One region of the Cupriavidus sp. UME77 genome, then DNA from elsewhere that is predicted to be linked to it. Evidence: predicted binding sites of a transcription regulator. Region 1 holds the regulator's gene; the other holds the start of a gene.
The links. Region 1 encodes FliA, which starts transcription of late flagellar genes. Its sites were predicted from a motif close to CTAAAGTTTNNNNNNNNNNNGCCGNTA; they were not measured.

Region 1 (3,816 bases):
CCATCGATGCGGCCGATATGGAAGTCCGCCAAGGCGACCTGGCGTCGCTGCCGCGCGCGGTGGTGACGGATCCCGCACAGGTGACCGGCGCGGTGGCGGCCAACCGCATCGCCGCGGGTTCGCCAATGCGGATGGACCTACTGAAGAAGGCCATTGCCGTACGCCAGGGCCAGAACGTGACGGTGCTGGTGGAAGGCGATTCGTTCCAGCTCAGCAGCGAAGGCAAGGTCATGGCCGAGGCTGCGGTGGGCAACAACGTCCAGGTGCGGCTCAAGAGCGGTCAGGTGGTTAATGCGCTGGTGCGCAATGGCGACACGGTGGTGCTACAGCAATAGGAAATCGGGACGGCGACACCCGGAGTTGCGTACGCGTCTCATGAGCCGGCTCATGAGACAATATGGCGCGCTCCGGGGCCGGAAAAACGGCGCTGCGGCGTCGCAATTCGACCTAAAGTTTCGCCCGAAGCATCCGATAAGCCAAAGGTACCCAGCAAGGAATCATCGTGAAGATCAATCAGACCACCTCGTCGAGGCCGAGCGACGCCATCGACGGCGCCGTGCGCAGCGTGGCCGGCGCCCCCGGTTCGACGGCTGCTCCGGAGACGTCCAGCGTGCGCGTCAGCAGCCCCCTGTCGGCCCAGGTGCGCGAGATCGGCGCGCGCATGGTGGAAGACCATGACGACGATATCGACACCGCCAAGGTCGAAGAGATCCGCCAGGCTATTTCCGAAGGCCGCATCAAGATCGACCCAAGCAAGATCGCCGACGGCCTGCTCGCGTCCCTGCGCGAACTCAGCGGCGGCGCCTGACACCGCGGCTTGCTACGGGCCGCATCGCCAACCCCACCCTAAGATAGGCAAGCCATGAGCCAGTCCCTGATCCAGAATCTGCGCCGCGAAACCGAGCTCGCGCAGGAGTTCGCCACCGTACTAGGCGAAGAGAGAAGCCTGATCAAGGCCGGCGATTACCAGGCCCTTGCCGGGCTGCTGGAACGCAAGGTCGAACTGGCCGGATTGCTGAGTGCCCTGACGCGCACGCGCGAGGCACAAATGGGCGCCATGGGAATTCGCACCGGCGCGGGCGGCCAGCTGTTCGGGCGCCAGATCGATCCGTCGGTGGAAGCCGCATGGCGCACGCTGGTGTTTGCGGCACGCACTGCAAGCGACGCCAATGCGCTGAATGCCGCGGTTGTGGATGCGCATCTCGAGTTCACCGAGGAAGCGATCCTGGCGTTGCGGCAACGGGGTGACAACACGACGCTCTACGGGCGCGACGGGCGCACGCAGACCGGGCCGCAAGGGGTCAGCCTGGCCAGTGGTTGAATTTGGTAGTTCATGGCATCTCGTTCTTGCGAGTGCCCGTCCTCTCCCCCGGCCCCTCTCCCACAAGTGGGAGAGGGGAGCAAGCCAGCGGGAACAGAGGACGATTGGGATGGTGAAACTGCCTTTGACTTTAGGCTGTTGACGTTGAAGTTAAGCCGTTGAAGCTAAGACGTAGCAGCGAAGCAACCACAGCCCCCCTCACCGAAACCCAACCGTCACCTCATTGGCCTGCCCAATCAAGACCGGCGTCAACGCGCCCTTTCCCGGCACCTGAAAAGCAAACACAAAGCCTTTGGCGGCGTCATCCCCGCTAAACGCCTCGGTCAGCCCCTCAGCCCCCGACAGCAATACACATCGTTGCGCATTGCATAGGTAAGCCTGCAGTTCATTCGGCGGCGTACGCGAGAAGCTATAGCGCCACCGCACCGTCGTGATCGCGCCCTGCGCCTGCGGCAAATAACCGGTCGGTGAAATCGGGACGGAAACGGTGCGCAAGCCTCTGCTGTACAGCGCGGGCCCGTTCACCGAAGCCGACCAGCTATGCAGCGCCTGCCCGCCAGGCGCTGCCAGTGCCGGGCAGCACGCCACGGCCAGCGCCGCCGCGGCGAAGCGCTTGGGCCAGCCGCTCACAGCAATCCGCGCAACTGCGAACGCAGCCGTGTAATCGCCTGGCTACGGATCTGGCACACGCGCGACTCGGTGACTTCCAGCACCGCGCCGATTTCCCGCAGGTTCAGCTCCTGGTCATAGCACAGCGACAGCACCAGCTTCTCCCGCTCGGGCAGACGCTCGATGGCGCGGATCAGCGCTTCGCGCATACCGCTCTCCATCAGCACAGTGAGGGGGTTGCCGTCATCGCTCACGCTCAGGTGCCGGTCCAGGAAGTCTTCTTCGCCGGAGCGCTCGAAGTCTTCATAGTGCAGCAACTGGCAGCCATAGACCTCGTTGAGCAGCGTCTGGTATTCGTCGAGCGGCAGCTCCAACTCCTGCGCCACTTCGGAATCGAGCGGCGCACGGCCCAGCGTTTGCTCCAGGCCGCGCACGGTGCGCTCGATCCGCCGCGTGAACTGGCGCAGGCTGCGCGACTGCCAGTCGTTGGCGCGCACCTCGTCGAGCATGGCGCCGCGAATGCGCTGGCTGGCGTAGGTCTCGAAACGCGCACCGTGGGTGTCTTCATAGCGCTTGGCGGCGTCAAGCAGGCCAATCATGCCGGCCTGGATCAGGTCATCGAGCTGCACGCTGGCCGGCAGCTTGGCCGCCAGTTGCAAGGCGATGCGACGCACCAGCGACGCATGCGCCGTCACGGTATCAGTCTGTTCGAGCTTTCCCTGAATCGTATACATGGTGGAATTCTCGTGAGTCCTAGCTTGCAGGGCCCGGCGCTTAAGCCAGGGCCGTGGCCGTCGGCGCCATCGGCGCCGACAGGGTTGAACGGGGATCGGTGGACATTGGCCAACTGGCAATGCCCGTGGCAATTCGGCGTAATGCGGCAGTGGCGGGCGCGGCCGGGAAGGCCTCGACCACGCAACGGCCCAATGCGGTACTGCGCTCAACCAGCGGATCGTGCGGCAGGCTGCCTGCGGGACTGGCCTCAACGCCAAGGTACTGGCTGGCGGTACGGGCCAGGTTGCCCAGCACCGCACTGGCGGCGGCGTCTCCGGCGGCGGCATTGATCACCAGGTGGAAACGCCGGCAGGCGTAAAGGTGATTGAGCTGCTTGATGCAGGCGTATGCGGCCTTGATCGAGGCCGGCTCCGCGCGCAGCACCACCACGAGGTTGTGCGCCGCGCCAGCCATTTGCGACAAGCCGCCATCCGCATCGCGGCGGGCATCGCTGAGCACGGTGCGAAACGACTTGAGCAACTGCAGGTCGCCATTGGCCTGGGGGCTGCCCGGCAGCACGGCGATGGTGCCGGCAGGACGCTTGCCGAGCGCGGCATCGAGCATCACTGCGCCGCCCAGCACCGCGGCCAGGGTGCCTTCCGGCATGGCGCCGGCAAGCCGCGTGGCGCGGGCGCCGAAGCGGTCCTCATCGACGAGCAGTACGCGTTCACCTTGCAGGGCAAGGGCGTTGGCCAGCCCCAGTGCCACCGTAGTGGCGCCGGCACCGGCATCGCTTGCGACCACGGCAATGCGGCGCGTGGCGCGGGGCGCCAGCATGCGCCGCAGGCTTTCCGCCTGGTCGGATGCGAGTGAATTCACGGCTTATTCTCCCTGTGCCAGCGTCTCGAACACGCGGCTTGCGCTCATGCGCGCCTCGAGCAAGCCGCCGGCGCCGCCCAGCTGGAACGTCTCCGGCGGGGCTTCCTGAACAACGGGCTGCGCGGCGCGGCCGCCACGGGCCGGATAGTTTTCCAGCACGTCGAGCAAGGCCAGCAGGCGGCCGATGCCTTCGACCAGCACGGCGGCGCCGCAAGCCTGGCGAGCCGGCGCACGGCCGGTCAGCCGCGCCAGGAATGCGCCGACCGAATCGTCGCTGGCCTGCTCGAGGCGCA
Region 2 (3,816 bases), on a different contig from region 1:
GGGTGTGAAGGTCGTGCCGGTGGTGGTGCCGAACTGGATCTGGATTGTCGCGCTGCCCAGCAGCATGCCGGTGCTGTCGGTGATGCCGTTCGCTACCAGCGTCTGCGACTGGGCCAGCTGCGAGACGTTGACCGCATAGCTGCCCGCCACCGCGGTATTGTCGGCCGAGGTGCTCAGCACGCTGGTGTTGCTCGACGTGGTGGTGGTGCTGTTGTACAGGCTGGCCGTGCCCAGGGCGGTGGCGGCCGACTGGAACGAAGCCAGCGCCCCTTGCAATACGCCATAAGCCGAAAGCTGGGTGTTGACCGCGCTTTGCTGATTGGTGATCGGGGTCAACTTGAGCTGTTCCGCCGATTTCAGATTGGTCAGCAAAGTGCTCAGATCCAGCCCGGAACCGACACCAAGCGACGAAATCGCTGAACCGCTCGTCGAACTCGTTGCACTCGTTGAACTCATGATGCGTACCTGTGGTTGATATGTACGGGGAGGGGCGCCCGATCAGGCGGTTTGGTGAATCAGCAGGCCCTGCAACTTATCAATGGCGCGGACAATGCGCAGGACTTCTTTTGTGGGGAACTGGCGAATCGTCTCGCCGGAGGCCTTGTCCACGACACTCGTGACCATTCTGTGCGTGGCTTTGTCGATGCTGACGCGGACCTCGAGCGGGGTGGCCTCCAGGGCCTCGTTGAGGCTCTTCAGCGCACTGTTCAGCCCGGCGCTGCCGGCCGCATGGGCGCCGTCGGCCGGCTTCGATTCCGCTGCCCCCGAACCCGGATCCGCCGGGCTTCTCGTCGCTCCGGTAGTACCAACGGACGATGCCGGCCCGACGGTGAGTGTGGCCGGCATTGGCAGTGGCGGTTCGGTCGAACTGATCATGATCTGTTCTCGCAGCGTTGGGTCTGTGCACAAAAGGCTTCGGTGGAAACGCTTTCAGAGCGGAGACCGCTCTGAAAACATTCCCGGCAGGACGGGCCCGGGTAGAACCCGTCCTGCTAGGAGGCAGCCGCCTGTTGCGAGAATTAACGCAGCAGCGACAGCACGCCTTGGTTCGACTGGTTGGCCTGGGCCAGCACAGACGTACCTGCTTGTTGCAGGATCTGGGCGCGCGACATGTTCGACACTTCGGTCGCGTAGTCAGCGTCCTGAATGCGCGAGCGCGAAGCCGACAGGTTCGTCACCGCCGAGCCCAGGTTGGTGATGGCCGAGTTGAAGCGGTTCTGAACGGCACCCAGGGAGCTGCGCAGCTTGTCGACCGTGGCCAGCGCCTTGTCGATCAGGGCCAGCGGGTTGGTGCTGCCCGAGCCGGTGAACTGGGCCGTTGCGGTGGTGGTGCCGGCGGTGCTCAGCTCGATTTGGGTGGCGTCCGTGACCGACGTGGTGGTCGAGCCGCCGTTGGCCTCTGCACCAGCCTGCGTACCAGCGGACAGCGCGTAGTTGTTGCCGCCTTGGGTGATGAAAGCGACTGCAGCGCCGCTGGTGTCGGCACCGACCTTGACCAGCTGGCCAGCCACCGTGTTGCCGGTGTTGCCGTTGGCGGCATCGCCGATCTTCACTTGCACCTTGTTCAGGGTGACGTTGCCGGTGGCGGCGTCGACCGAGGCAGCGTAGTTGTCGTTGCCGTACTTGACCACGTAGTTGCTGGTGGCGTTGCCGGCGGAGTTCAGCACGTTGTTCAGGGTCAGGGAGCTGGTGCTGACGGTCGAGCCGACGACGGCGGACAGGGCGTTGGCAGCCGAGGTCAGGTTGACCGAAACCGGTGCGGAGCCGGTGGCGGCTGCAACCGTGGTGACGGCGGCGCTGGTGCTCAGTGCGTTCTTGGCCACCGTGAAGCCGGTCATGCCCAGGGTCTTCGAGCTGATTTCTTGCAGGCCGATCGAGATGGTCTGGCCGTCTTGGGCGCCGACTTGCACGCTCAGCGGGGTGGCGGTGGACGACAGGACCTTGACGCCGTTGAAATCGGTTTGTTGCGAAGTGCGGTCGATTTCAGCCAGACGTTGCGTGATTTCGTCCTGGATCGATTGCAGGTCGCTTGCCGAGTTGCTGCCCGTTGCGGCTTGGACGGACAGGGTACGGATAGCTTGCAGGTTGTTGTTGACTTCGTTCAGCGCGCCTTCAGTGGTTTGCGCCAGCGAGATGCCGTCGTTGGAGTTGCGCTGTGCTTGCGTCAGGCCGTTGATGTTGGCGGTGAAGCGGTTGGCGATCGCCTGGCCGGCGGCGTCGTCCTTGGCGCTGTTGATACGCAGGCCCGACGACAGACGCTGGATCGCGCTGTTCAGCGACGATTGCGATGCGTTCAGGTTGTTCTGCGTCATCAGAGACAACGTGTTGGTATTGATGGTCATCGACATGGTACGACTCCTATTCTTTACAGTAGATTGTGCAATCCGGCTGCTGCCGCAACGTTGGCTGCCAGGCAATGCTGGGCGAGAAGTGCCACCGTTGTTTGGGTTATCGGTTGGTGCCGGAAAAGATTTAGAGTGATCTTTGCGATGGTTTGAAACTGAGTGACGGATTTGGCGCGAAACAAGCCCGGCCGGGCTAGCTGCGTGACCCCGGCAACGCCTAGCGGCGCTTGCGGGTACGCGGGGTATATAAGCTGACAAATTCCGGCGAGGTCTCCGCCCCGGGCACGCAGGCCGTGGCCTCGGGGGCGTGAGCCGGCGTGATCACGGCGATGGAGTGCTTGTAGACGATCTGCGGAAGCGGGTCCTGCGCAGACTCTGCCAGCAACACCATATAGTTGTCTGTCGCGATGATCACGCCGTGCAGCCGAACGCCGTTCGATAAATGCACGACGACAGGATTGCGACTTGCGCTGTGGGTGGAGAGCTGCAGGTGCTGCAGTTTCCGGCTCGGGCGATCGATCCTGGTTACCTTCTTGTTCACAACTTCTCCGGAAGAGCCCGCTCGGGTTCTGGCGGCTGGCGACGGTCCAATAACTGGGCCTGGGCAAATGGGGTGTGACAGCACGGCTGGGTGCCGGTTGTGGCACGGCCTGGGCTGGGCGAGGGATGAAACATCCGCTCTCGGTGCTGGCGCGGGACGGCGAGGCGGCATGGGCCGGGACCGGCCCTGGTTTGTGTCCAGGCGGTGGATCCGATGCTGCCCCGCAAGCTGTGGCGGGCGACGCCGCCAGAAGAGAAGGGAAATACTTCAGGGGCGAGGGTAACAAAATTTTTTGCAAATCTTGACGGTTGGGGGGCGCGTCTCGCGTAGAGGTTTTCCTCTAATAAAGCTATTGCAACACACTGCAAACCTATGAATTGATTGGCGCTGGTGTGGCAAGTCCCAACGCCACCCGCGCCCGCATTCCCTGTCTGGCATGGGTTTGCGGGCTGCAAGGTGGCCCTGGCCTGCTACTGCGATGCGTCCCATGCCGGGTATCCGCCACTTGAGTGGCATTTTCGGCACTTTTTCTATCAGAGATATCCCTGATAGAAATTGGATTTACACCTCATGTAAGCAGGTTTATATTCGCGTCAGGGCCTTTCGGCTCTAAAGCAGTCCTGGAAAGCCTACGAGCACCCCGCGCGTGGGCTTCTTTTTTTGTGCGCCCACTTTGTTTGTTGTGCGCCTTCGGCGACAAGCGCCGGTGGCAGCACTTCGAAGTGCATGGGTGACATTAGACGACAGGTTGCCGCTGGGCAATCGCTCGAATTGCCGGGCTTTTCCCCTCTATATTTCCTTTCAAATCCCCATTTTTGCGCTTCTTTTCGGAAGTCGCCGTTTAGCCCTCAAGCTTGCTCCTGTCCCTGCCGTTAAGCCCGCGATGCGGCGTCGCTCCGGAAATCTGTCCGGGGCGAGGATGAAGCGCGC

Region 2: A9975_RS14315 (FliC/FljB family flagellin) is a predicted target of FliA. The motif match lies at 2,450-2,476, and genes of this name have one in related genera.

The regions. Positions count from the first base shown of each region.
Region 1 covers NZ_LZZU01000045.1:93,972-97,787, reverse strand. The annotation lists gene flgA (flagellar basal body P-ring formation chaperone FlgA) at 1-335, shown strand, start outside; gene flgM (flagellar biosynthesis anti-sigma factor FlgM) at 503-808, shown strand; gene A9975_RS17570 (flagella synthesis protein FlgN) at 863-1,321, shown strand; gene A9975_RS17565 (flagellar protein FlhE) at 1,520-1,951, opposite strand; gene A9975_RS17560 (RNA polymerase sigma factor FliA) at 1,948-2,664, opposite strand; gene A9975_RS17555 (MinD/ParA family protein) at 2,705-3,523, opposite strand; gene flhF (flagellar biosynthesis protein FlhF) at 3,527-3,816, opposite strand, start outside.
Region 2 covers NZ_LZZU01000038.1:59,534-63,349, reverse strand. The annotation lists gene fliD (flagellar filament capping protein FliD) at 1-456, opposite strand, end outside; gene A9975_RS14320 (flagellar protein FlaG) at 499-876, opposite strand; gene A9975_RS14315 (FliC/FljB family flagellin) at 1,020-2,348, opposite strand; gene A9975_RS14310 (RNA chaperone Hfq) at 2,563-2,886, opposite strand.